DNA from 3 places in the Castellaniella defragrans 65Phen genome. Region 3 is predicted to be linked to each of the others. Evidence: predicted binding sites of a transcription regulator. Region 3 holds the regulator's gene; each other region holds the start of a gene.
What was found. Region 3 encodes HrcA, which represses chaperone genes, less so after heat shock. Its sites were predicted from a motif close to TTAGCACTCNNNNNNNNNGAGTGCTAA; they were not measured.
Positions count from the first base shown of each region.

Region 1: BN940_RS16480 (co-chaperone GroES) is a predicted target of HrcA. The motif match lies at 2,932-2,958, and genes of this name have one in related genera.
Region 2: rpoH (RNA polymerase sigma factor RpoH) is a predicted target of HrcA. The motif match lies at 3,860-3,886, and genes of this name have one in related genera.

Region 1 is NZ_HG916765.1:3,693,980-3,703,346, forward strand. It holds gene BN940_RS19125 (SRPBCC family protein) at 1-97, opposite strand, end outside; gene BN940_RS16470 (N-acetylmuramoyl-L-alanine amidase family protein) at 358-1,110, shown strand; gene BN940_RS16475 (acyltransferase family protein) at 1,666-2,727, shown strand; gene BN940_RS16480 (co-chaperone GroES) at 3,011-3,298, shown strand; gene groL (chaperonin GroEL) at 3,326-4,972, shown strand; gene BN940_RS16490 (diacylglycerol kinase) at 5,247-5,636, shown strand; gene pyrF (orotidine-5'-phosphate decarboxylase) at 5,729-6,550, shown strand; gene BN940_RS16500 (DNA-3-methyladenine glycosylase I) at 6,671-7,354, shown strand; gene BN940_RS16505 (PDR/VanB family oxidoreductase) at 7,384-8,334, opposite strand; gene BN940_RS16510 (MOSC domain-containing protein) at 8,336-8,854, opposite strand; gene BN940_RS16515 (2-hydroxychromene-2-carboxylate isomerase) at 8,904-9,367, opposite strand, start outside.
Region 2 is NZ_HG916765.1:438,418-447,784, forward strand. It holds gene BN940_RS01905 (FmdB family zinc ribbon protein) at 95-382, shown strand; gene BN940_RS01910 (DUF502 domain-containing protein) at 395-1,045, shown strand; gene aspS (aspartate--tRNA ligase) at 1,077-2,870, shown strand; gene BN940_RS01920 (endonuclease/exonuclease/phosphatase family protein) at 2,887-3,738, shown strand; gene rpoH (RNA polymerase sigma factor RpoH) at 3,920-4,825, shown strand; gene BN940_RS01930 (cation:proton antiporter) at 5,193-7,793, shown strand; gene BN940_RS01935 (SCO family protein) at 7,796-8,410, opposite strand; gene cyoE (heme o synthase) at 8,494-9,367, opposite strand, start outside.
Region 3 is NZ_HG916765.1:1,397,330-1,406,696, forward strand. It holds gene BN940_RS06300 (IS5 family transposase) at 1-171, opposite strand, end outside; gene murB (UDP-N-acetylmuramate dehydrogenase) at 385-1,467, shown strand; gene dapB (4-hydroxy-tetrahydrodipicolinate reductase) at 1,559-2,350, opposite strand; gene BN940_RS06315 (outer membrane protein assembly factor BamE) at 2,350-2,841, opposite strand; gene fur (ferric iron uptake transcriptional regulator) at 3,052-3,477, shown strand; gene recN (DNA repair protein RecN) at 3,508-5,163, opposite strand; gene BN940_RS06330 (NAD kinase) at 5,191-6,093, opposite strand; gene hrcA (heat-inducible transcriptional repressor HrcA) at 6,211-7,224, shown strand; gene hemH (ferrochelatase) at 7,250-8,296, shown strand; gene grpE (nucleotide exchange factor GrpE) at 8,477-9,049, shown strand; gene dnaK (molecular chaperone DnaK) at 9,150-9,367, shown strand, end outside.

The DNA of each region.
Region 1 (9,367 bases), 1.7 Mb from region 3:
CGGCCGCCGGATCGTGGCCGTAGCGCCGCTCCAGCCGGCCCTCGAACCCCTGTTCCAGCCGCCGGATCGTGCCGGCCTGGAAATCGTCATCGCTCATCTCGAAACCTCTCTGGATTGCACGGGCCGGAAGCGCGGCGCCCCGGCCGGGACACCGGCCCGCGGCCGAAACCCGCATCATCGCCCAGAAGGGGTGCCGGATTTCCCCATATCCCTGTCCGCTGCGGGGTCGTATGCTGGGGGCAGACGGCGCGCCGGGCCGCGGAGGCGGCCGCGCCGGACCGCAGCGCGGCGGCCGCGCCGCGCCCCGTTTCCCGGAGGACCGTTGCCGTGTCACCGACATGCTCTGCCCGCAGGCGCCTGGCGCGCGCCCTGCTTCCCTTCCGGGCCCCCGGTCTGCCGGCCCGCGTTTTGCCGGCTCCGGTCCTGCTGGCTTCCGTTTTGCTGACCCTCGGCCTGCTGGCCCCGGGCGGCGCCGCCCCCGCGCGCGCCGCGCACGTCCTGGTGGACGCGGGCCACGGGCCGGAACATCCGGGCGCGGCGGGCGCCAGCGGCCGCCCCGAGTACCTGTACAACCGGGATCTGGCCGCCGCCCTCGCCCGCGCGCTGGCGGCGCTGGGCGAGCGGACGACGCGGGTCGAAGGCATCGGCGCGGACATCCCCCCGGACCAGCGCGCGGCGGCTGCGCCGGATGCCGACGTCCTCGTCTCGATCCACCACGACTCGATCCTGGCGCGGTATCTCCAGGCCGGCCGCCAGGGCGAGTTCGCGGGCTATTCGATTTTCGTGTCGCGGCGCAATCCCCATCCCGCGCGCAGCCTGCGCTGCGCCCGGCGCATCGGCGAGCGGCTGCGGGCGGCGGGCGAACGGCCCTCGAACTATCACGCCGAGCCGGTCGAAGGCGAAAACCATCCGTTCGTCGACCGCCGCCTGGGCATCCACCGCTACGACGGCCTGGCGGTGCTGCGCACCGCGCCCATGCCCGCCGTTCTGGTCGAGGCGGGGGTGATCGTCAATCCGGCGGAAGAAGCCCGCCTCGGCGAGCCGGAGACGGTCGCGCGCCTGGCCCGCGCCATCGCACGGGGAGTGCACGCCTGCCTGGCGGAGCGGTGAGCCGACGGCATCAGGCTGGACCTGGAACGCCCGGGCGGGCGCAGGAGTTCAGGATCGCCCGGTGCGGCGATTTCAAGAAAATGCATGCAGTGGCTTGCTGACACGTACAAGAGGCAATATATGCCACCATTTGCAACTCAAGCGACGCATGCGCGCCATCGTGCCCTGCCCTCGAATGGGCCGGCGGAAGGATGGCGAAGCAGCCGATTGGGCCGGCCTTGAACACCAGTGATGCGCCAATGTCCGTGGATCCGGATCTTTCCTGTCCGCCTCCGAGAAAACGCTTGGTGCAGTTCCATACATACTGAACATGCAAGGCGGGGTCCACCATGGAGCATGTACAGGATTGAAGTCGATGAGCCTCAGTGTTCCCTGCAGGCCCCGCGATACCCGTGCCAATGCCCGGGAGCGTGCTGCACCAACGCACGGCTTTCCGTCCACGCCCTCCGCCGCGCGCTTCGATCCCCGCATCGCCCCTTCAATTTCCCGCTCGAAACCACCGTCGAAGATCTGTCTTGATTTTTTGGCGCAACCGGAACCTCGGATTTTCGATCCATGCTCCTGTCCAACGTTCTCCGCAAAGAAAACAACAATCTGGATATCTTCCGGCTGATTGCCGCGGCCATGGTGATATATGGCCACGCCTACGCCGTGCTTCCCACCGAAGGGAAGCTGGATTTCTTGAAAAGGCTGCTGGTTTTCGATTACTCGGGCTCGCTTGCGATCAAGACATTCTTCTTTCTGAGCGGCCTGGTCGTGACCAACAGCCTGGTCGAGAAAAAGGACGCCTGCCAATTCCTGATGTCGCGGTTTTTCAGGATCTGGCCCGCGCTGGCGGTCGTGCTGGCAGCCATGGCTTTCGTGTTCGGGCCGCTCCTTTCGGCCCATCCACCCCACGAGTATTTTTCAAATCCCGCCATCTACGAATACTTCCTGCACGGACTGATCATGGACATGCAATATGATCTTCCGGGGGTGTTCCAGGACAATGCGCTCAGCTCCGTCAATGGATCGTTGTGGTCGATCCCGTACGAGATCTATGCCTATGTCGCACTGCTTGCGGCATTCCTGCTGGGCTCGACCCGATCCCGCCCTCTGTCGATCGGGCTGTTTCTCGTCATCCTGGTGGATTCGGCCACCGGAAACACACTGCTCTTCACCTGGCTGCCGCAGAACACCGAGATCACCATGCTCGCACCCTGTTTCGCCGCGGGGTCGCTTTTCACCCTGTTCAAGGACAGGATCCAAGTGCATTTCCAGGGGACCATTGGCGCATGGGCCCTGTACTTTCTATTCATGAAGTCGTCGTACAATTTTTATTTCTTCTATCTCGCCGTTTTTTACTCCATCCTGTTTTTTTCCAGCCGGAAGGCCCTGCTGAAATTCAAGCCGGCCATCGACATCTCTTACGGGATGTATTTATGGGGCTGGCCGGTCCAGCAGGTGATGGCGCAATATTTTCCCGAACAGGGGATCAGCTTCAACCAGCTCGCATCGGTGGCGATTGCGGCATTGCTCGGCTATGTTTCCTGGCATTTCATCGAGCGGCATTTCATCCGGATGGGATCGAATTTCAGCCGGTGGGCGCCATCGGGGGCGGGCAGCCTTCCCTCCTGAAGCGCCGCCCGCGCGATCCATGGCCTCGGCGCCGGGCGGCCGCCTCGGGCGCCCGCCTGCAGTCCAGCATCGGCCTCGCGCACGCCTCAGCGCCTTCAGTCCCGTGGCCGGCAGGCCGCCGGACCCCTCGAAGGTCTCATCGGCGCCCCCTTACTTGTAACAAGCCCGGCTCCCCTCTTGAAACGCGGAGAATCGTCCTTATAATTAGCACTCGACGGGGTTGAGTGCTAACAATCCTCCGCCCCAGCACCCATTCACACTTTCTACGTACAGGAGTTCCTCCATGGCACTGCGTCCTTTGCACGATCGCGTGATCGTCAAGCGTCTGGACAACGAGCGCACCACCGCCTCGGGTATCGTCATCCCTGACAGCGCGGCTGAAAAGCCCGACCAGGGCGAAGTCCTGGCCGTCGGTCCCGGCAAGAAGACCGACGACGGCAAAGTGATCCCGGTCGACCTGAAGGTCGGCGACAAGGTCCTGTTCGGCAAGTACGCCGGCCAGTCCGTCAAGGTCGATGGCGAGGAAGTGCTCGTCATCCGCGAGGAAGAAGTCCTCGCCGTGATCCTGTAAGCCCCCCTCATACCAAGGAATTTCGACATGGCTGCAAAGCAAGTTTATTTCGGTGACGATGCCCGCACCCGCATCGTCCGCGGCGTCAACATCCTCGCCAACGCCGTCAAGACCACCATGGGCCCCAAGGGCCGCAACGTGGTGCTGGACCGCTCCTTCGGCGCCCCCACCGTCACCAAGGACGGCGTCTCCGTCGCCAAGGAAATCGAACTGAAGGACAAGTTCGAGAACATCGGCGCCCAGCTGGTCAAGGAAGTCGCTTCCAAGACCTCCGACAACGCCGGCGACGGCACCACCACCGCCACCGTGCTGGCCCAGGCCATCGTCGAGGAAGGCCTGAAGTACGTGGCCGCCGGCATCAGCCCCATGGACCTGAAGCGCGGCATCGACAAGGCCGTGATCGCCGCCGTCAACGAGCTGCACGCCCTGTCCAAGCCCTGCACCACCAGCAAGGCCATCGCCCAGGTCGGCTCGATCTCGGCCAACAGCGACACCTCCGTCGGTGAAATCATCGCCAACGCGATGGACAAGGTCGGCAAGGAAGGCGTCATCACCGTCGAGGACGGCAAGTCCCTGGAAAACGAACTCGACGTCGTCGAAGGCATGCAGTTCGACCGCGGCTACCTGTCGCCCTACTTCATCAACAACCCCGACAAGCAAGTCGCCGTGCTGGACGATCCGTTCGTCCTGATCTTCGACAAGAAGATCAGCAACATCCGCGACCTGCTGCCGGTGCTGGAACAAGTCGCCAAGTCCAGCCGTCCGCTGCTGATCGTGGCCGAGGACGTCGAGGGCGAAGCCCTGGCCACCCTGGTGGTGAACAACATCCGCGGCATCCTGAAGACCACCGCCGTCAAGGCCCCGGGCTTCGGCGACCGCCGCAAGGCCATGCTGGAAGACATCGCCATCCTGACGGGCGGCACGGTGATCTCCGAGGAAACCGGCCTGTCGCTGGAAAAGGCGACCCTGGAGCTGCTGGGCCAGGCCAAGCGCATCGAAGTGGCCAAGGAAAACACCACCATCATCGACGGCGCCGGCCAGGCCGCCAACATCGAAGCGCGCGTCAAGCAGATCCGCGCCCAGATCGAGGAAGCCACGTCCGACTACGACCGTGAAAAGCTGCAGGAACGCGTCGCCAAGCTGGCCGGCGGCGTCGCGGTGATCCGCGTGGGCGCGGCCACCGAAGTCGAAATGAAGGAAAAGAAGGCCCGTGTCGAAGACGCGCTGCACGCCACGCGTGCCGCCGTCGAGGAAGGCATCGTCCCGGGCGGCGGCGTCGCGCTGATCCGCGCCAAGGCCGCCGTGGCCAAGGTCAAGGGCGACAACGCCGACCAGGACGCCGGCATCAAGCTGGTCCTGCGCGCCATCGAATCCCCGCTGCGCACCATCGTCAGCAACGCCGGCGACGAAGCCAGCGTGATCGTCAACGCGGTCGAGAAGGGCGAAGGCAACTACGGCTACAACGCCGCCACCGGCGAATACGGCGACCTGGTCGAGCAGGGCGTGATCGACCCGACCAAGGTCACCCGCACCGCGCTGCAGAACGCCGCCTCGGTCGCCAGCCTGCTGCTGACCACCGAAGCCGCCGTGGCCGAGATCGTGGAAGACAAGGCCGCGCCGGCCATGCCCGACATGGGCGGCATGGGTGGCATGGGCGGCATGGGCGGCTTCTAAGCTCCCGTCCGTCTCCAGCCGGCGCTCCGGCGCCGGCCGGACCCCGGCCCCTCCTTGCAGCTTGCACGCTGCCCGGATTCGGCAGGCACGAGATAGTCCGCAGGGGCTATCTCGTGTTCTGCATCATCCCCGTCACGGTTCGCCGCGGCGGGGATTTTTTATCGGCCGGGCTGCGCTGCCCCTACGGCAGCATCCACATCGACATGCGGATGGAAGCGACCGCTTCCCGACACCCATCCATTACAATGCCCGCACCATCCGGACCCGTCGCCCCATGACCCAGCCCTCCCCTTACAAGAGCACCGGCGGACTGCTGCGCATCGCGCGCGCCTTCGGCTATTCGCTGCAGGGGCTGGGCGCGGCGTGGCGCCACGAGGCCGCCTTCCGCCAGGAAACGGTGCTGGCCGCGATCCTGATCCCGCTGGGCCTGTGGCTGGGCGACAGCGCCGTCGAACGGCTGCTGCTGGCGGGCGCGCCGGTGCTGGTGCTGGCGGTGGAACTGCTCAATTCCGCGATCGAGACGCTGGCCGACGCGATCGGCACCGACTATCATCCCCTGCTGGGACGCGCCAAGGACATCGGCAGCGCGGCGGTGCTGCTGACGCTGCTGCTGGCGGCCGCCGCCTGGGCGGCGGTGCTGGCGCCGCGCTGGTGGCCGTCCTGAGCTCCTGAGCCCATGAAGACGCACGCGGCGCGCGACCGCGAGCGCACCGCACTCCCCCGAACCCATACCCATACGAGACAGAGGCCGACCCCATGACCTTCATCGACAAGCTGAACCGCGCCTGGGCCGCCCAGGATTCCCTGCTGATGGTGGGCCTGGATCCGGACCCGCGGCGCTTTCCCAAGGAACTGGAAGGCCGGCCGGACGCGATCACCGAATTCTGCCTGCGCATCGTCGAGGCCACCGCGCCCTACGTCTGTGGCTTCAAGCCGCAGATCGCGTATTTCTCGGCGCTGGGCGCCGAGGACCAGCTGCAGGACATCTGCCGGACGATCCGCGAGCGGCATCCGGACCTGCCCATCGTGCTGGACGCCAAGCGCGGCGACATCGGCAGCACCGCCGAGCAGTACGCCCGCGAGGCCTTCGAGCGCTACGGCGCCGACGCGGTCACGGTCAATCCCTACATGGGGCGCGATTCCGTGCAGCCCTACATCGACTACGGCGAGCGCGGCGTCATCATCCTGTGCCGCACCTCCAACGTCGGCGGCGCCGATTTCCAGGACATGCGCCTGGCCAACGGCACGCCGCTGTACCTGCACGTCGCCGACCAGGTGGCCCGCGTCTGGAACACCAGCGGGCAATGCGCCCTGGTGGTGGGCGCCACCTTCCCGGAAGAAATCGCCCAGGTGCGCCGCCGGGTGGGGGACATGCCCCTGCTGGTTCCCGGCATCGGCGTCCAGGGCGGCGACATCCGGGCCACGGTGCAGGCGGGCCGCACGCCCGCCGGCCGCGGCATGATGATCAATTCGTCGCGCGCCATCCTGTACGCCAGCGCCCAGGAAGGCTGGGAACAGGCCGCCGCCAAGACCGCGCGCGCCACGCGCAGCGCCATCCGCGCGGCGCTGCAAGGCTGATCCCCGCCCGGCGGCCGCCCGCCCGCGACGTCAGGCGAGCCGGCTCGCAGGAAGACGGGCGCCGGGAAGATGCCCCCCAGGAGGACAGCCTCCGGGCAGACGGCTCATAGGAAGACACTCATGACCCTCGACTATCGCCAGCTCTACGACACGGTCCGCGCGCGCTTTGAATCCGACGAGGCCCTGGAAGCCTTTCTGCCCCGGGCGCTGACGCCCCGGGCCTTGAAGGACCAGGGCGACGACCGCTATCTTTCCGCCATGACCCGGCGGGTCTTCCACGCGGGCGTGCAGCACACGATGGTCGACGCCAAGTGGCCCGAATTCGAGCAGGCCTTCCAGGGCTTCGTCCCCGAGGCCATGGCGCAGCTCAGCCCTTCGCTGATCGAAGCGCACATGCAGAACGACCGGATCATCCGCGACCGCGCCAAGATCAAGAGCATTCCGGCAAACGCCCGCTTCATCCTGGACATCCGCCGGGAACGGGGCACCGGCTTCGGCGCGTTCCTGGCCGACTGGCCGGACACCGACACGATCGGCCTGTGGCGCCTGCTGGCCAAGCGGGGCGCGCGCCTGGGCGGACGCTCGGCCGCCGGGTTCCTGCGCCTGGCCGGCAAGGACACGTTCCTGCTGACCAGCGACGTGGTCGCGCGCCTGGCGGCCGCGGGCGTCATCGAGCGCGAGCCCACCGCCCAGCGCGACCTGCAGGCCGTACAGGAGGCTTTCAACGCTTTGCGGCGGGATTCGGGCCGGCCGCTGTGCCAGCTCTCGGCCCTGATGGCCCTGAGCATCAATCCGGCGTTCTGAGGCCGGCGCGGTCATCCGCCCGGCCTTCCCTAGATATCAAGCACCAGCGTGGGGCCCGCGCAATCCGCAACACAGACGCAGACCTCGCGCTCGCGCTCCCGTGGCGTCAGCACCCGATCGTGGTGGATGGGCGGCCCTTCGCTCCAAGGAGTGCGGCATGCGCCACAAATGCCGCCCCCGCACGACACAATGATGTCGGCATCCATGGATTCCAGGGTGGCCAGCAGGCCGATTTCGGGCAATACGTCCTTTTCACGGCCACTTTTGGCCAAGACGACACGATACGGCTTGACGCTCGGATCCGGCGTATGGGCAGGCGCAACAAAGCGCTCGATGTGCTTGCGATCTTCGGGCCAATCAGCGACCAGCGCCTCGACGGCATCCAGCATGCCGCCGGGCCCGCAGCAGAAGACTTTGGCAGTATCGCCATATTGTCTGATAAGGGTTCCCAGGTCAGGAGGAGCCACCCGTCGCGTATCGTACAGATGCACACGCCCCGCAGAGAGCGCCGGCTGGAGCATGTCGCCCAGGCTGGGCGGCCCCATGCTGGCCCAATGCAGCACGTAGTCATTCCTGCCCTGGCGTTCCAGCGTGCGGATGGCCGAGACAAAAGGCGTAATGCCAATGCCGCCGGCAATAAAGACATTCATCGCTGAATCGGCGAATTCCAGCCCGCCCCTGGGTACCGAGACACCAATGGTCTGGCCCGGTCGCAGGGTTTCATGAATATAGTGGGACCCACCCCGGCCATTCGCTTCTTTTTTCACGGCAACGATATACCGCCGATTGTCTTCGGGTTCATTGCACAGCGAATAGGTGCGCACCAGGCCCCCGTCCAAGTGCAGATCGATATGCGCTCCAGGTCGGAAAGCGGGCAATCGCCAACCATCCTGATCAGCCAACAGCAGCCGTTTCACACCGGGAACCGGCTCGTCAAGCGCCTGAACGAGCAACTGGAGATGTTTGATGGGAGACGCCATTTCACGCCTCCCGCACAATGTCGCCCACGCGGATCGTGCCGCCTTGCAGGATTCTGCAATTGAGCCCAGCCCGATTGATCATGGGATCAAACACGGCCTTGTCCAGGATTTCCTCGATATGCCGGCACGGCGTGGACAGGCGCGTAGCCTCCAGCAACGCCCCACCCAGCCAGAATCGCCGTCCGACCAGATGATTCAGAGGGACACCCTGAACGGTGACATTACGGCGATGTTCTTGCGGCAGCATTTCAATGCCGGCATCCCGCTGCAACGCCTCAAGCGTTTCAATCTCGAACAACGTGATCTGGCGTCCCTCCTCTGGTTTATGCGAATAAAATCCCTGCTCGTGGCCGAGGAGGTAGCGGTCGCCGACAATACCCTTGCCGGCCACCAGGGTGAGCTCCTGGAACGATTCCATGGGCAAAAAGGCACGCGGCGTGATGTGCAGATGCCGGATGACCCCCGTCCAGGCAGGAACGACCCTATGCTCCTGCGCGGGCTGACTGACAACGGTACTCATGTGAATATCCTTGATGTTGAGACGCTTGCCACAAGGCGGGTGCTTGGTTTCACCCCGCCAAGGCTCGATCCAGAAAGTCCAATCGGTCCTGGCCCCAGAAGACCTCCCCTGCCAGCACATAGCTGGGCGAGCCAAACACGCCAGCCGATACCGCTTCATCGGTGTAACGCCGATACTGTCGCTCCGCCTCAGGCTGTGCCGCACGCTGCATCATGGCTGGCCCAGGCAGCCCCAGCCGGGCGGCCACGCCCAACAGCACATCGGCCTGAGCAATATCCTGTTCGTGACACCATTGCGCAGCCAAGATTTCCTTGTGCAGCTGGGCCACGGGATACCCCAGCAGCTCAGCTGCGATCAGGAACCTTGAGGCCAGCGAGGCATCCGGACACATATACCGAGGCGTCACGTTAATCTGCATGCCCAGTAACGGCATCCAGCGCCGCAATTCCTGCTCGCGGTAATCCTGACGCTGCACTGAACGCCGGGACAAGGGGATGCCTCCGGTGCGCGCAT
Region 2 (9,367 bases), 960 kb from region 3:
GCCGAGCCGCCCCGGGGCGAAACGCGCCCCCCGCGGGGGGCCTTGCGCTAAAAGGATTAAAATCCAGGCCGTCGATCATTTCGGAATCATCGCTGTGCCTATCTACGCCTATCGTTGCAGCCGCTGCGGCCATGAGCAGGACGTGCTGCGGAAAATCTCCGATCCCCCGCTGAAGACCTGTCCGGCCTGCGGCGAGGACGCCTACGAAAAACAGGTGACCGCGGCCGGCTTCCGCCTCAAGGGCACCGGCTGGTACGCCACCGATTTCCGCGGCGGCGGCAAACCCGCGCCCAAATCCGCCGATGCGGCGGGCGGCGCCGCGCCGGCAGCGGCCGCGGCCCCCGCCTCCGGCGGCACCCCGCCCGCCTCGACGTCGGGCTGATTCCGGGAATCCATGCGCTTTCTCAAACGCTACTTCATCACCGGCCTGCTGATCTGGCTGCCGCTGGTGGCCACGGTCTGGGTGCTGACCATCCTGATCGGCACCCTCATGTCCCTGGTGCCTTCGTTCCTCTCGCCCGAGGCCCTGTTCGGGGTGGCGATCCCGGGGTTCGAGCTGGTCCTGGTCCTGGCCGTGATCCTGCTCACGGGGCTGTTCTGCGCCAATTTCATCGGCCGCGCCATCCTGTCGCGCTGGGAATCCCTGCTGGGGCGCATCCCCCTGGTGCGCTCCATTTATAATTCGGTCAAGCAGGTCAGCGACACCGTGTTCGCGCCCAACGGCCAGGCCTTCCACGAGGCCGTGCTGGTGCAGTATCCGCGCCAGGGCGCCTGGACCATCGGCTTCCTGACCGGCACTCCCTGCACCGAGATCGCCGCGCTGCTGGACGGCGATTTCGTCAGCGTCTACGTGCCCACGACGCCCAATCCGACGTCGGGCTTCTTCCTGATGATGCCGCGCGCCGATGTCCAGGTGCTCGACATGTCGGTGGAAACGGCACTGAAATACATCGTGTCCATGGGGGTGGTGGCGCCGCCCGGCCTGCCGCCCCAGACACAGATGGACCTGCCGGCCGTGGAATCCCCCGACGGACAGGCCCATTGAAACTCGAACAATTCCTCTGACGGAGCCATTCTTGAACCGCACTTGCTACACCGGCGAGGTGTCCAAAGCCCACCTCGACCAGACCGTGACCCTGTTCGGCTGGGTGCATCGCCGCCGCGACCATGGCGGCGTGATCTTCATCGACCTGCGCGACCGCGCGGGCCTGGCCCAGGTGGTGGTGGACCCGGACAACGAGGCCGCGTTCGAGACCGCCGAACGGATCCGCAACGAATACTGCCTGCGGATCACCGGCCTGGTGCGCCTGCGCCCCGCCGGCACCACCAATCCCGACCTGCTCTCGGGCGAGGTCGAGATCCTCTGCCGCGAGATCGAGATCCTCAACGCCTCCGTCACGCCGCCGTTCCAGCTCGACGACGACAACCTGTCCGAGACCACGCGCCTGACGCACCGGGTGCTGGACCTGCGCCGCCCGCAGATGCAGCGCAACCTGATGCTGCGCTACCGCGTGTCCTTGGTGGCGCGCAACTACCTCGACGCGCTGGGCTTCATCGACATCGAGACCCCGATGCTCACGCGCAGCACGCCGGAAGGCGCGCGCGACTACCTGGTGCCCTCGCGCGTGAATCCGGGCGAATTCTTCGCGCTGCCCCAGTCGCCGCAACTGTTCAAGCAGATGCTGATGGTGTCCGGCTTCGACCGCTACTACCAGATCACCAAGTGCTTCCGCGACGAGGACCTGCGCGCCGACCGCCAGCCGGAATTCACCCAGATCGATTGCGAGACCTCCTTCCTCGACGAAGTCCAGATCCGCGAGATCTTCGAGGGCATGGTGCGCGAGATCTACCGCCAGGTGCTCGACGTGGCCCTGCCCGATCCCTTCCCCGTCATGGGCTGGGAAGAAGCCATGCGCCGCTTCGGCTCGGACAAGCCCGACCTGCGCGTGAAGCTGGAATTCACCGACGTGGCCGACCTGATGCGCGACGTGGGCTTCAAGGTCTTCGCCGGCCCGGCCAACGACCCGGCCTGCCGCGTGGTGGCCCTGCGCGTGCCCGGCGGCGCCAGCATGCCGCGCAGCGAGATCGACGCCTACACCCAGTTCGTCGGCATCTACGGCGCGCGCGGCCTGGCCTACATCAAGGTCAACGACGCCGCCTCGATTCCCGACGGCCTGCAGTCGCCCATCGTCAAGAACATCCATGCGGACGCCCTGCGCGCCCTGATCGAGCGCACCGGCGCGCAGAGCGGCGACCTGATCTTCTTCGGCGCCGACCGCGCCAAGGTCGTCGCCGACGCCATCGGCGCCCTGCGCGTGAAGATCGGCCAGAGCGAGTTCGGCCGCGCCAACGGGCTGTTCGAGCCGGGCTGGAAGCCGCTGTGGGTGGTGGACTTCCCCATGTTCGAGTACGACGAGGGCGAAGGCCGCTACACCGCCGCGCACCACCCCTTCACCTGCCCCAAGCCGGGCCACGAGGACCTGCTGGAGACCGATCCGGGCAAGGCCCTGGCGCGCGCCTACGACATGGTCATGAACGGCTGGGAAGTCGGCGGCGGCTCCGAGCGCATCCACCGCGCCGACGTCCAGCGCAAGGTCTTCAAGGCCCTGAAGATCGACGAGGAAGAAGCCCGCCTGAAGTTCGGCTTCCTGCTCGACGCCCTGCAATATGGCGCGCCGCCGCACGGCGGCCTGGCCTTCGGCCTGGACCGTCTGGTGACGCTGATGGCGGGCGCGGAATCCATCCGCGACGTGATCGCCTTCCCCAAGACGCAGCGCGCCCAGTGCCTGCTGACGCAGGCGCCGTCGGCCGTGGACGAAAAGCAGCTGCGCGAGCTGCACATCCGCCTGCGCCAGACGGAAGCCAAGTAGGGCGGGGAGACCGGCCATGCCCGTGCTGCGGGTCGTCAGCTACAACATCCACAAGGGCCGCTCGGCCACGGGTGGGCGGGAATCGCTGGCCGACCTGCGGCTGGGCCTGTACGGCCTGCGGCCCGACCTGCTGTTCCTGCAGGAAGTGCAGGGCCGCAACCAGGTGCGCGGCAGCCTGGACGCGCAGCACGAGTCCCTGGCGGCGGCCCTGCACATGCAGGCCGCCTACGGCTGCAACGCCGTGCGCCACGCCACCGACCACGGCAACGCGCTGCTGTCGCGCTATCCCATCCTGTACTACGAGAACCAGGACGTCTCCGACCACCGCCTGGAGCAGCGCGGCCTGCTGCACGGCGTGGTGCGGGTCGGCGACGTGCCGGTGCATTGCCTGGTGGTGCACCTCGGGCTGCTGGCGGGCGGGCGCTCGCGCCAGATTCAGGCGCTGGCCGATCGCATCCAGCGCCTGGTGCCCGCGCACGAGCCGCTGCTGATCGCCGGCGACTTCAACGACTGGACCAACCGCCTGGCGCCGCTGTTCGTCGAGCAGCTCGGCCTGGTCGAGGTCTTCGCCGCCGCGCCGCAGGGATCGGACGAGATCTACCGCCTGCGCCGCACCGTCTCGCGCCTGCGCGAGCGCCTGGCCTGGCTGCCGGGCCAGGGGCTGCGCCAGGTGCCCGAGCTGTCCATGAACGGCAATGCGCGCCTGACCCCGCCGCCACGGACCTTCCCGTCCGTGTTCCCCTGGCTGCGGCTGGACCGCATCTACCAGCGCGGCTTCGCCGTGCGCCGCGCGCGGGTGCTGCACGGCTCGCCCTGGAAGAAATTGTCGGACCACGCGCCGCTGGTGGCGGACCTGGAGCTGCCCTGAGGGGAGTGGCGGACTGCGATCGGCGGGACATCGGGATCCGGCCAGGATCCGGCGAACCGGGGGAACTTTCCCGCCGGGGGACGGCCAAAGATTCCTGACCTTGAAATTCGTTACCTTGAAATTAGCACTCTTCTCCGGGGAGTGCTAACATGAATTCCTCCAGCACGAGGACCTTGTCACCATGACCCTCTCTTCGTCCGCCCTGTCGCTCGCGCCGTCCCAGCTCTCGCTGGCGATCTCCAATCCCGGCGCGCTCGGCACCATCGATGCCTACATCAACGCCGTCAACCGGCTGCCGATGCTGTCCGCCGACCAGGAAGCCGACCTGGGCCGCCGCCTGCGCGACCACAACGACCTGGACGCCGCGCGCGACCTGGTCCTGTCGCACCTGCGTCTGGTGGTCTCCATCGCCCGGCAGTACCTGGGCTACGGCCTGGCGCACGCGGATCTGATCCAGGAAGGCAACATCGGCCTGATGAAGGCCGTGCGCCGCTTCGATCCCGACCGCGGAGTGCGCCTGGTGTCCTTCGCCGTGCACTGGATCCGCGCCGAGATCCACGAATACGTGGTGCGCAACTGGCGCCTGGTCAAGATCGCCACCACCAAGGCGCAGCGCAAGCTGTTCTTCAACCTGCGCCGCATGCGGCCCGACGGCCGCAGCCTGGGGCCGGAGCAGGTCGCCGACATCGCGCGCGAGCTCGACGTGCGCCCCGAGGACGTCGCCGAAATGGAAGTCCGCCTCTCGGGCGGCGACTGCGCCCTGGACGCCCCGGCCGACGAGGAAGACCGCTACGCGCCGTCCGACTGGCTGGCCGACGAGGCCCAGCAGCCCGACCGGGTGCTGGCGCGCCGCGGCATGGACGCGCTGCAGGGCGAGGGCCTGGAACACGCCCTCTCGTCCCTGGACGCGCGCTCCCAGCACATCGTGCGCGCCCGCTGGCTGGCCGACGACGGCGGCGCCACGCTGCACGAGCTGGCCGACGAATACGGCATCTCCGCCGAACGGGTCCGCCAGATCGAATCGGCCGCCCTGAAGAAACTGCGCATCGCCCTGAGCGACCGCCAGGCGGACTTCGAGGCCGCCTGAGCCTTTTCCTCCGTCCGGGCCGTCCTTCCGGGCGGACATCCGTTTTCGCCCGGCGCGCGGAATCGGCCGTCCGCCGGGCACCATCCGGCGCGCTTTCCCCGCCCGGGCCCGAAACACTCTTTTGCATCTTCCCCGCCCCGGCCGTGAACTTTCCGCGCCGCGGGCGGACCAATCCTCCATGAACGCGCGCCGGCCACGCCGGCCCCACCGTTCTGTCGTCCGCTTCTGCTTCTCCTCTTCCCCTCCCTATCGAAGCGGATGTTCCCGGGATGCCGCCAGGCATCCCTTTTTTTATCGTCATTTCCAGGGAACCGGCCGCGCGGGCCTGTAACATACCCACTGGATGGTTTGAGCGCATTCCTTCATCATGAAAATCGGCCTGCTGGTATTCGGCCTGGCGGGGCTTCTGGCCCTGGTGTCCTTCATGCCCCCCCTGGCGGGCCGTCTGCGCCTGCCTTATTCCGTGCTGCTGGCCATCGTCGGCTTCATCCTGGGCGTCATCATCCACGTGCACGGCTGGGCGCCGGGCGTCGTGGCCGACTTCCTGGATACGCTGCAGCACTTCGAGATCTCCTCCGAGACCTTTCTGTTCGTCTTCCTGCCCGTGCTGCTGTTCGAGACGGCGCTGGCGACGAACCTGCGGCGGCTGCTGGACGACATCAGCCCCATCCTGGTGATGGCCATCGTGGCCGTCGTGGTCTGCACCGTGGCGGTCGGCTTCTCGCTGGCGGCGATTTCCACCTACGGGCTGGTGGTCTGCCTGATGCTGGGCGCCATCGTCGCCACCACCGATCCGGTGGCGGTCGTGGGCATCTTCCGCGAGGTCGGCGCGCCGCGCCGCCTCACCAACCTGGTCGAGGGCGAGGCGCTGTTCAACGACGCGGCCTCCATCGCCCTGTACTCGGTGCTGCTCAGCGTGCTGTTCGGCGGCACCGCGCCCGCCGTGACGGAGATCTTCCGCGGCTTCATGGTCAGCTTCCTGGGCGGCGGCCTGGCCGGCCTGGTCATGGGGCGGGCGGCCATCGAGCTGTTCCGCTGGCTGCGCGGCTGGCCCGCGGCCGAAGTCACCCTGACCGTGGCGCTGGCCTACCTGACCTTCTTCATCGCGGAGCACTACCTGGGGGTGTCGGGGGTGGTGGCCACCGTGATCGCCGGCCTGGTGGTGGGCTCCGGCGGCCGCACGCGCATGTCGCCCACCACCTTCGAGCAGCTCGAAGGCGCCTGGGCGCAGTTCGGCTTCTGGGCCAATTCCCTGATCTTCCTCTTCGCCGCCATGCTGATCCCGCGCATGATGGCGGAAATCACCTGGATGGAAGTCCTGCTGATCCTGGTCGTGTTCATCGTCACGCTGTGCGCGCGCGCGGTGATCATCTACGGCCTGCTGCCCCTGCTGGGGCGGCTGCGGCTCAGCACCGAGGTGAGCCCGTCCTACCGGGCCGTGATGCTGCTGGGCGGCCTGCGCGGGGCCGTGTCCCTGGCGCTGGCGCTGGCCGTCACCGAGCAGCCGGCCGTGCCCCACGAGGCGCGGCAGTTCATCGCCGTGGCCACGACCGGCTTCGTGCTCATGACCCTGTTCATCAACGGCCTGACGCTGCGGCCGCTGATCCACCGGCTGGGGCTGAACCAGCTCTCGCCCGTGGACCGGACCCTGCGCGACCAGGCCCAGGTGGTGGAACTCGAAGCCCTGCGCCTGAAGATCGACGACATCGCCCACAACGAGCACATCGGCAGCGAGGTGCTGGAGCGCCTGCACGCGGTGTTCGACGCCAGCCAGGCCAGCATGGACGCCACGCAGGTGCATCAGCTGTCGCGCGACCAGAAGGTCGCCGTCGGCATGGGCATGCTGGCGGGCCGCGAGGAAGAGATGTTCTTCGAGACCCTCAAGGCCCAGGTGGTGGACTGGCGCACGGCCGAATCGCTGCTGGCGCGCGCCGAGCGGCTGGGGGACGCGGTGCGCTCGGGCGGCCTGCGCGGCTTCGAGGCGGCGATCGACGGCGACCTGCGCTATTCGCATGGGCTGCGGCTGGCGCTGCGCCTGCACCACCTGACCGGCTGGCAGGGCTGGCTGGTGCGCGAGCTGGCCCAGCGGTTCACCAACCTGATGTGCAAGTGGTCCGTGGCGCGGCGCCTGATCCAGTTCGCCCGCACCGACGTGCAGCCGCTGCTGGGGGCGGAGGTCACGGAAATCATCGTGGCCGCCCACCAGCGCCGCCTGACGCTGCTGGAAGGCGCGCTGCAGGCCCTGGCGCTGCAGTACCCCAACTACGCCCAGTATCTCCAGGAAGCCTATCTCGCGCGCATGGCGCGCGCCATGGAGCGCATCCGCTACCGCGACATGCTGGCGCACAACCTCATCAGCGGGGAAACCTATTCCGACCTGATCCAGCAGGCGGATGCGCGCTGGGGGAAGCTGGAAAAGAGCGGCGTGCTGGACATCACCATGAGCGCGGCGGCGCTGGTGCAGCGGGTGTCGCTGTTCGAGGGCATGGACGAGCGCACCATGGCGGCCATCCGCCGCGTGCTCAAGCCCCGCCTGGTCGTGCCGGGCCAGGAAATCCCCACCCGCTTCGGGCGCAGCCGCGCCATGTATTTCGTCGCCTCGGGGGCGGTGGTGCTGGACCTGCCGGACGGCACCACGGCCGAACTGGGCAGCGGCCAGATCTTCGGGGAAATGGCGCTGGTCATGGACCAGGACTTCCAGGCGCGGGCGCGGTCGCTGGGCTACAGCCGCCTGCTGATGCTCCAGGAACGCGACTTCAAGCGCCTGCAGCAGCAGTATCCGATGCTGCGCGAGAAGATCGAGCAGATCGTGCGCCAGCGCCTGCGGGCGGTGGAGGTCTGGCAGCAGTTCGAGTCCGGCGAGCGCCAGCACGAGCCCCTGCCCGATCTTGCCCGGATCGCGGCGGCCGATGCGGCGCTGGCTGGCGCGGCGCAGGCGCCGGCCGACGCGCCGCCCACGGCGGCCTGAGCCTACAGCAGCAGCTTGATGTCGTGGGCCATGTCCTCGGGCGTCAGGGACGGCCCGAGCAGGGCGCGGGCCTCGCCCTCGCGGTCCATCAGGTAGAAGGCCGACGAGTGGTTCATGGCGTAGTGCTCGGGCGTCGGCCCGGGCTCCTTGGCGTAGAAGGCCTTGAAGGAGCGCGCGGTCTTGTCCAGCTGTTCCGGGGTGCCGGTCAGGCCGACGAAGGACGGATCGAAGGCCTGCACGTAGGCGCCCAGGATTTCAGGCGTGTCGCGCGCCGGATCCACCGAGACCATGATGACGCGTACCTCGCCGGCCTTGTCGCCCAGCAGCTGCAGGGCCTGGGCGGCCTGCGCCATGGCGGTGGGGCAGACGTCGGGGCATTGCGTGTAGCCGAAGAACACCAGCAGGACCTTGCCCCGGAAGTCGGCCAGCGTGCGCCGCTGGCCGGTGGTGTCGATCATGTCCAGGTCGCGCCCCAGCTGGGAGCCGGTGATGTCGTTGCCCTCGAAGGGCAGCGGCTCGGCCTTGGAGGAGCAGCCGGGCAGGGCCAGGGCGAGGGGCAGGGAGGAGAGCGCGGCGGCCAGCAGCCTGCGGCGCGGAAGCGAGAACGGCATGTCCATCATCCAGGTCGGTGAATCGGCCGGGGCGGCGCCGCGGCGCGCGCCCGGGTCGGGGTTCCGCCGGGTCGGCCGGGAGGACTCGTTCAGAGGCTTTCCAGAACCAGGCCGACCCAGTGATCCAGCAGCAGCGCGGCGAACAGCAGCGCCAGATACAGGATCGAATAATGGAACAGTTTACGCGCCCTGGCGTCGGAGTAGTTTCGATATAGCGCAAGGGATTGCCACACGAAGCGGCCGCTGAGCAGGCAGGCGGCGGCGAGGTAGGCCGGACCGCTCATGCGCACGACGTAGGGCATCACGGATGCCGCGAACAGCGCGATGCTGTAGAGCAGGATGTGCAGCTGGGTGAAGTTCTGCCCGTGCGTGACCGGCAGCATGGGCAGGCCGGATTTCTCGTAGTCGTGGTGGCGGTACAGGGCCAGCGCCCAGAAGTGGGGCGGCGTCCAGATGAAGATGATCAGCACCAGCAGCCAGGCCTCGGCCGGCACGGCGTCGGCCATGGCGGCCCAGCCCAGGGCCGGCGGCATCGCGCCCGAGAGGCCGCCGATGACGATGTTCTGCGGCGTGAGGGGCTTGAGGATGGCGGTGTAGATCAGGGCGTAGCCGACGAAGCTGGCGAAGGTCAGCCACATGGTCAGCGCATTGACCTGGGTGTACAGGATCCACATGCCGGCGCCGCCCAGGATCCCGGCCATCAGCAGGACCTGGTGGCTGCCGATCTGGCCGGAGGCCGTGCCGCGCCATGCCGTGCGCAGCATGCGCGCGTCGGTCTCGCGCTCGACCAGGCAGTTGATGGAGAAGGCGGCCGCCGACAGCAGCCAGATGCCCACCGTGGCATTCAGCGCCAGCCAGGGATCGGGCAGGCCCGGCGTGGCCACGAACATGCCGATCACGGCGCAGAACACGGCCAGCTGCGTGACGCGCGGCTTGGTCAGCGCCAGGTACTGGCGCAGCAGG
Region 3 (9,367 bases):
CAGATCAATATCCTCAACCTGCCGGCCGGTGCGCACCTGACGCGCAAAACGGTGTGCGACAGCCGCCTCCAGTTCCTGCCAAGGAATATGCGTGGCAAGCACCGCCAGGGGTTTACGCAGATCAATCATCTGGTCCAGGCGGCTGCGGAAAAAATCGTCAATCTGGCTCATGCAGGCTGAACGCTTCGCCCGGATGCGGCAGCCGCTGTCAGGCGATCGGCGCCGTGCCCGCGGTTTCCGCGCCGGCTACCGTCTCGTGCAGGATCGCGCCGCGGTACTGATCGATGACGAGACAGCGCTGATCGGCGAAGCGCCCGGCGCACCCCCGCGCGGTATGCTTACGCCTTCCGCCCGATCCCCTCCAATCCGACCGCCATCATCCTCATGTCCGCCCAGCCCCCCGTCTTCTCCGAACAGGATCTGCAGGCCTGCAACACCCTGGGCCTGCCGGCGCGCGCGCCGGTGGCGGTGCTGGAGGACGAGTCGGCCATTCCTGCGCTGTGCGAGGCCCTGGCGGCGGGCGGGCGGGCGGAAGCGCCGCTGTTCGTGCTGGGCGGCGGCAGCAATCTGGTGATCGAGGCGCGGCCGCGCCATCGCGTCCTGCGGGTGGCGCTGCGCGGCATCCGCCTGTGGGAGGAAACCGCCGGCCACTGGATCGTCGAGGCCGCGGCGGGCGAGTCCTGGCACGGCTTCGTGGCGCACTGCCTGTCGCGGGGCTGGCCGGGGCTGGAGAACCTGGCCCTGATCCCGGGAACGGTGGGCGCGGCGCCGGTGCAGAACATCGGCGCCTACGGGCTGGAGCTGGACCAGCGCCTGCATTCGGTGGTGGCCTGGGACCTGCGGGCGGGCGGGGAACGCACGCTGCGCCCGGACGAGTGCGGCTTCGCGTACCGCGACAGCCTGTTCAGGCGCGACGGGGCGGGGCGCTGGCTGATCGTGCGGGTGCGTTTCGCGCTGCCCAAGGCCTGGACGCCGCGCCTGGACTATCCGGACCTGCGCGACCATCCCGGGCTGCGGGGGGCGGGCGGGGCATCGGGCGCCGGCGGCCCGGCGCATGAGGCGGCGGCAACGATGCCGACGCCGCGCCAGGTCTTCGACGCGGTGTGCGACATCCGCCGCCGCAAGCTGCCGGATCCGGCGGTGCTCGCCAATGCGGGCAGCTTCTTCAAGAATCCGGTGGTCGATGCGGACCAGGCGGATCGCCTCCAGCGGCAGTTTCCGGCGCTGCGGACCTATCCCCAGGCGGACGGCCGGGTCAAGTTGGCGGCGGGCTGGCTGATCGAACAGGCGGGCTGGAAGGGGCGGCGCCTGGGGCCGGTGGGCATGCACGAGCGCCAGGCGCTGGTGCTGGTGAACCATGGCGGCGCGCGGGCGGCGGACGTGCAGGCCCTGGCGCGGGCCGTGCGCGCCGACGTGCGAAAAAGATTCGGCGTGGGCCTGGAGCAGGAGCCCGTGGTCCTGGACTGAGTCCGGCCGGGCCGCCCGATCCGGCGCGGCATGAAAGACGAAGGGCCTGCGGATCGAACGCAGGCCCTTTGCCGTCCGGACGGCCCTGCGTTCAGGTCGCCAGCACGTCCTGCATGTCGAACAGGCCGAATTCGCGCCGGGCCAGGTAGCGGGCGGCGCGCAGGCTGCCCTGGGCGTAGGTGGCGCGGCTGCTGGAGCGGTGGCTGATCTCGATGCGTTCGCCGGTGCCGCAGAAATACACGGTGTGGTCGCCGACGATGTCGCCGCCACGCAGCACGGAAAAGCCGATGCGGCCGGTTTCGCGCGGGCCGGTGTCGCCGTGGCGCGCCCAGTCGGCGATCTCGTCCAGCGGCTTGCCCCAGGCGCGCGCCACGGCCTCGCCCATGGCCAGGGCGGTGCCGGAGGGCGCGTCGACCTTGTTGCGGTGGTGGGCCTCGAAGACTTCGACGTCGTAGCCGCTGTTCAGCAGCCGGGCGGCCATGTCCAGCAGCTTGAGGGTGGCGTTGACGCCCACGCTCATGTTGGGGGAGAAGACGATGGCGGTCTTCTGGGCGGCGGCGCGGATGGCCTGCTTGCCTTCGGCGTCGAAGCCGGTGGTGCCGATGACGCACTTGACGCCGTGCGCGACGCAGGCGTCCAGGTGGGCCAGGGTGCCTTCGGGCCGGGTGAAGTCGATCAGGCAGTCGGCGCCGGCCAGGGCGTCCAGGCTGCCGGTGATGCGCACGCCCGTATCGACGCCCAGGAAGGCGCCGGCGTCCTGGCTGATGGCATCGCTGCCGGAGCGGTCCAGCGCGACGGCCAGGGTGAGGTCCGGGGAATCCAGGACGGCCTGGATCAGCATGCGCCCCATGCGGCCCGAGGCGCCCGCGATGGCGATGCGCATTATTGCTGGCCCTCCTGGCGGTTCTTGCCGCCGGCGCCGGTTTCGATGGTGGCCTGCGGCGTGACGCCGGCCCCCTGGCCGCTGGGGGAGGCGGCGGGATCCACGCCCGGAGACGCGGCCTGCCGGGCGGCGCGTTCGGACTCGGCGGACTGGACGGCTTCCTTGCCGCTGTCGGCCCGCTGGAAGGGCTGGCGGTCGGGCTGCTCGTCGCCCGTCCAGCGCACCAGCTGGTCGTTCTCGAACCAGACGGTGAACTTGCGCAGTTCGTCCTTGCCGTAGCCGGGCTGGTTGTAATAGGGGTAGTCCCAGCGCTCGGCGTGGAAGATGTCCTGCAGCGTGGGGGTGCCCAGGATGAAGCGCACCTGGTCGCGGGTCATGCCGGTTTCGAGCTTGGCGACCTGCTCGGTGGTGATCCAGTTGCCCTGCTGGATGGTGGCCCGATAGGGAAAGCCCCAGTTGGTCGAGCCGCAGCCCGCAAGGCCCAGCGCCATGACGCTGGCGGCCAGGCATAAGGTCAGCCTGTGGGATTGAGCGCTGGATCGGATGTGCACGAAAGCCCCCGTGGTGGATGCGATGGCCGCGCATCCGCGGCCGCTAAAACCGCTATCATAAAGGGAATTCGGATTTGCGCATGCGCGCGGCTGGATGCGGGGGGTTCCGGCCCGCTTGCCTTTTGCCGCATTCCCCGGGATACTTGAACCATGAACGACCAGATCGAACTCAAGACCATGGGTCTGAAGGCGACGTTTCCGCGCCTGAAGATCCTCGATATATTCCGCAAGGCGGAAACCCGCCACCACAGCGCCGAGGACGTCTATCGCGCATTGATCGCGGAAGACGTGGACATCGGCCTGGCCACCGTCTACCGCGTGCTGACCCAGTTCGAGCAGGCGGGCATTCTGCTGCGCAGCCAGTTCGATGGCGGCAAGGCGGTGTTCGAGCTCAACGACGGCGATCACCACGATCACCTGATCTGCACCAACTGCGGCCGGGTGGTGGAATTCTCCGACGCGGAAATCGAAAAGCGCCAGCATCGGGTGGCCAAGGAAAACGGCTTCACCCTCGAAAGCCACAACATGATGCTCTACGGCATCTGCCCGAAGTGCTCGGCCGCCAAGAAGGCCTGATCTTCCCGGTCTCCTAGCCTTTCCGGTCCCCTAGCGCGCCGCCTGCCCCGACGCCAGCATCTCGCGGGCGTGGGTGCGCGTGGCGTCCGTCATCTTCAGTCCGCCCAGCATGCGGGCGATTTCCTCCGTGCGGGATTCCGCGTCCAGCGGCCGGATGGCCGACAGCGTGCGGCCGGCGCGGGTGGCCTTGCTGACGCGGAAATGCCGCGCTGCGCAGGCCGCGACCTGGGGCAGGTGGGTGACGCACAGGACCTGATGGCGCGCGCCCAGTTCGCGCAGCAGGCGGCCGACGACCTCGGCCACGGCGCCGCCGATGCCGGCGTCCACTTCGTCGAAGATCAGCGTGGGGACCCGCGCCGCCTGGCTGGCGATCACCGACAGGGCGAGGGAAATGCGCGCCAGTTCGCCGCCGGAGGCCACGCGCGCCAGCGGCCGGGGCGGGACGCCGGCGTGGCCAGCGACGAGGAATTCGACGGTTTCCAGGCCGTGCGCGGAAGGCTTGCAGTCCGCCAGGGCGACGTCGAAGGCGCCGCCGTCCATGGACAGGGTCTGCATGGCGGCCGTGACCTGCGCGGCGAGCTGGACGGCCGTGGCGCGCCGCGCGGCGCCCAGCGCGCGGGCCAGTTCCATGTAGTGCGATTCGGCCTGGCGGCAGGCGCGTTCCAGCGCCTCCAGGTCCTGGCCGGCCTCGGCCTGGCGCAGCTGGGCGCGCAGCGTTTCATGGTGTTCGGCCAGGGCGTCGGGCTCGACGTGGAAGCGCCGGGCGGCCTCGAACATGCGGCCCATGCGGGCGTCGGCCTGCGCCAGGGCGTCGGGATCGGGCTCCAGGCGGTCGGCGTAGGCGTTCAGGCCGGACACGGTTTCCGCGCACAGGATGCGCGCCGATTCCAGCGCCTGACAGTGTTCTTCCAGAGAGGGGTCGTGGCGCACCAGGGACTGCAGCGAATGGATCGCGGCGTGCAGGGCCTGGGCCGCCGAGCCCGATTCGCCGTCCAGCGCCTCGACGGCCTGGCCGGCGCCGGCCAGCAGGGCCTGGGCGTGCGCGAGGCGGGATTGGCGGGCGCAGAGTTCCGGCCACTCGCCCGGCTCGGGCGCCAGTTCGTCCAGCCAGGCCACGTCCGCGGCCAGGCGCTCCAGCCGGGCCGCCTGGCCGGCCGCGTCGCTGCGGGCGGCGTCCAGCGCCGCCTGCGCCTGGCGCCAGTCGGTCCAGGCCTGCTGCACGGCGCGCGCCTGCTCGGCGTGCCCGCCCTGGGTGTCCAGCAGCTCGCGCTGGCTGGCGGGCTGCAGCAGGCTCTGGTGGGCGTGCTGGCCGTGGATGTCCACCAGCAGGGCGCCCAGGTCGCGCAGCTGGCCCAGGGTGGCCGGCACGCCGTTGATCCAGGCCTTGCTGCGGCCCTGGGCGTCGATGACGCGGCGCAGGATGAGTTCCGGCCCTTCCAGGGCCTGCTCGGCCAGCCAGCCGGCGGCGGCCTCGGGCGCGTCGAAGACGGCGCTGATGTCGGCGCGCGGGGCGCCTTGGCGGATCAGCGCGGCGTCGCCCCGGCCGCCCAGGGCCAGCGCCAGGGCGTCGATCAGGATCGACTTGCCGGCCCCGGTCTCGCCGGAAAACACGGTGAAGCCGGCCTCGAAGGCGATGTCGGCCTGGTCGACGATGACGAAGTCGCGGATGTGCAGCGCGCGCAGCATGGCGAGGGGTGGCTGTGGCCGTCGGGTCTATTGGTCGGGTTCGTCCCAGGGATGCAGCATGCGGTTCCAGTTCAGCTTGCTGCGCAGGGTGGAGAAATAGCTGTAACCCTGGGGGTGCAGGAAACGGACGCGGTGGGGGCTGCGGCGCACGTCGATGCGGTCGCCTTCCTGGCAGTTGGACAGGGCCTGCATGTCGAAGTGCACGCTGGCGCCGGATTCCACCCGGCCCAGGGCGCTGATGGTGATGTTCAGCACGCTGTCGTCGGGCAGGGTGATGGGCCGGTTCGACAGGGTCTGCGGGGCGACGGGCACCAGCACCAGGGCGTTGACCTGGGGGTGCAGGATCGGCCCGCCGGCCGACAGGGCGTAGGCCGTCGAGCCCGTGGGCGTGGCGATGATCAGGCCGTCGGCGCGCTGGCTGTGCATGAAGGCGCCGTTGCATTCGACGCGCAGTTCGATCATGCCGCCGCGCCCGGCGCGGTTGATGATCACGTCGTTCAGCGCCAGGCCGGAGAAGATGGTCTCGCCGCCGCGCATCACGCGGCCTTCGAGGAGGATGCGCTCGTCCTGGACGAAGGCGCCGTTCAGGACGCGGGTGATGGCTTCGTCGGCGCTGCCCAGGGGGATGTCGGTGATGAAGCCCAGGCGGCCGTGGTTGATGCCGATCATGGCCACGCCCGAGGTGGCCAGCTGGCGCGCGGCCGCCAGCATGGTGCCGTCGCCGCCCATGATGATGGCCAGGTCGGCGCGCGCGCCGATGTCTTCGTAGGATGCCAGGGGGAAATCGGCCACGCCGGTGTTGCGGCCCGTGTCGGCCTCGATCAGGACGTCGCAGCCCGCCGAGGACAGGACCCGGCCCAGCCGGCGCAGGGGCGCGTCCATGCCGCTGTCCTGGTGGCGCCCGATCAGGGCGACGGTCTTGAAGTGCATGGGCGGGGGGCCTCCCGGAATTTAATGGAATAATAGGCGTATCCGATTATAGGGGAGGAGGGCGCGGCTGCCGATGCGGGCGGGCCGTTTCCATCCCGCATGCTGGATGAAATGGACATGGATGATCGAGCCAAGACGTTGCTGAAGGCGCTGGTCGAACGCTACATCGCGGACGGCCAGCCCGTGGGGTCGCGCACGCTGTCGAAGGTCTTTGATCTCTCTCCGGCCACGATCCGCAACGTCATGGCCGACCTCGAAGACCTGGGGCTGATCCACAGCCCGCACACCTCGGCGGGGCGCGTGCCCACGCCGCGCGGCTACCGCATGTTCGTCGACAGCCTGCTGACCGCCCGGCCCTACGAGCTCAGCCCCGACCTGCGGATCGAGGACTGCCTGCCGGCGGCCGAACCCGGCCGCGCCGTGACCGCCGCCGCCACGCTGCTGTCGAACCTGTCCCAGTTCGCCGGCGTGGTGCTCACGCCCAAGCGCACCCAGGTCTTCCGCCACATCGAATTCATCCGCCTGTCGGACCGCCGCGTGCTGCTCATCATCGTCACGCCCAACGGCGACGTGCAGAACCGCATCCTGTTCGTCTCGCGCGAATACTCCGAGGCCGAACTGCTGGAAGCCTCCAATTTCTTCAACCGGCAGTTCTCCGGCAAGTCCTTCCACGCGGTCCGCCAGGCCCTGGCCGACGAGCTCGCCTCGCTGCGCACCGACATCTCCCGCCTGATGCAGCAGGCCGTGGACGCCGGCCTGGATTCGCCGGACACGGACGACGAGGCCGTGGTGATCTCCGGCGAGGGCAAGCTGCTGGGCGTGTCCGAAATGACCGCCGACATGGACCGCCTGCGCCGCCTGTTCCAGCTGTTCGAGCAGAAGACCGATCTGCTGCACCTGCTGGACGTCTCCAGCCGCGCGCAGGGCGTGCAGATCTACATCGGCGGCGATTCCCGCCTGGTGCCGCTCGAGGACGTGTCGGTCATCACCGCCCCCTACGGGGTCGACGGCCAGGTGATCGGCACGCTGGGCGTCATCGGCCCCAGCCGCATGGCCTACGACCGCGTCATCCCCATCGTCGACATCACCGCCCGCATGCTGTCCAACGCCCTCGGCCAGGCGGCCTCCTGATGCCGCCTCTTCCTGTTTTCCGACCATGAGCCGTTTCCTCCCCGAAGCGCCCGATCCCCGGGCGCTCGACCCGGACGCGCCCGGCCCCGGCCGCGGGCCGCTGGGCGTGCTGCTGATCAACCTGGGCACGCCCGACGCGCCGACCCCGGCGGCGGTGCGCCGCTACCTGGGCGAGTTCCTGTCCGACCCCCGGGTGGTGGAACTGCCCGCCGCGCTGTGGCAGATCATCCTGCGCCTGTTCGTGCTGACGCGCCGGCCGGCCGCCATCGCGCCGAAATACGCCCAGATCTGGCTCGAACGGGGCTCGCCCCTGCTGGTGCACAGCCGGGACCTGGCCGACGCGGTGGCGGCGGCCCTGCGCGGCCGCGGCCTGGACGTGCGGGTCGAACTGGGCATGCGCTACGGCCGGCCGGCCCTGGCCGGCGCCCTGGAAGCCCTGCGCGCGGCCGGTTGCGGCCGCATCCTGGCGGTGCCGATGTATCCGCAGTACGCCGCCAGCACCACGGCCACGGCGGTGGACGCGGTGGCCGCGCACCTGGCGCGGCTGCGCCACCAGCCCACGCTGCGCTTCCTGGACCGTTTCCACACGTCCGACGCCTATGTGGACGCGCTGCACCGCTCGGTGCGCGCGCACTGGGACCGGGCCGGCAGGCCCGACCGGCTGCTGCTCAGCTTCCACGGCCTGCCCCAGCAGTCGGTGCGCCAGGGCGACCCCTATTTCCGCGACTGCCAGGCAACCGCGCGGGCCCTGCGCGAACGCCTGGGCGCCGACGGTGCGCGCCTGCACGTGACCTTCCAGAGCCGCTTCGGGGCGGCGCCCTGGCTGCAGCCCTATACCCAGCCCACGCTGGAGGCCTGGGGCAGGGAAGGCGTCGGCACGGTGGACCTGATGTGCCCGGGGTTCCTGGCCGACTGCCTGGAGACCCTGGAAGAAATCGACATGGGCTGCCGCGAGGCCTTCCTGGCGGCGGGCGGGCGGGCCTTCCGCTACATTCCCTGCCTGAACGCCGAGCCGGACTGGGCGCGCGATTTCGCCGGGCTGATCGCCGACAACCTGGCCGGCTGGACGTGAGGCCCGCCCGCGCGCTGCCGCCCGCGCCGCCCCGGACCGCCGCGTCCGGTGCGTCCGCCGCGTCCGGTGCGCGGCGCCGCGCCGGGGGCCGGCCCGCCCATCGCCATGCCGGGGCTTGAAGAACGCGCCCGCGCCCTCATCTATCCTTTTGTTACCCCTTTCAGCATTGGAGATTTCACCATGTCGGCTCCCCAGGAAGACTTGGACCCGCAAGCCGCGCCGAGCGCCGAACCCCAGTCCACCGGCCAGCATCCGGCCGATGCCGCCGAACCCGCCCCCGCGCAGCCGGGCGAGGACCTCGCCGCGCTGCTCGACGAGGCCCAGAAGCAGGTCGCCGATTACCACGACCAGCTGCTGCGCGCGCATGCGGAGGTCGAGAACGTCCGCCGCCGCGCCCAGGACGAGGTGTCCAAGGCCCGCAAGTTCGGCACGGAATCGTTCGCCGAGAGCCTGATTCCCGTGCGCGACAGCCTGGAGGCCGCGCTGGCCCAGGAAAACCAGACCGCCGAGGACTGGCGCCAGGGCGTCGAGGCCACCCTGCGGCAGCTGAACGCCGCCTTCGAGCGCAACCAGATGCGCGAGATCGCGCCGGCGCCGGGCGACACCTTCGATCCGCACCGCCACCAGGCGATCTCCAACGTGCCCTCCGAGCACCCCCAGGGCGCCGTCGCCCAGACGCTGCAGAAGGGCTACCTGATCGCCGACCGCGTGCTGCGCCCGGCGCTGGTCATGGTGTCGGCAGGCCCCGCCTGAGCCCCGCAGCCGGCCTTGAAACGGGGATTTACAACCCCATATTCGATTCATCGGCGGGCATGAAACCCGCCCAGCCATTCAAACATCGACAGGATCCAACATGAGCAAGATCATCGGCATCGACCTGGGCACGACCAACAGCTGCGTCGCAGTGCTGGACGGCTCCAAGGTCAAGATCATCGAGAATTCCGAGGGCGCGCGCACCACGCCGTCCATCGTCGCCTACATGCAGGACGGCGAAATCCTGGTGGGCGCCCCCGCCAAGCGCCAGGCCGTCACCAACCCCAAGAACACCATCTTCGCGGTCAAGCGCCTGAT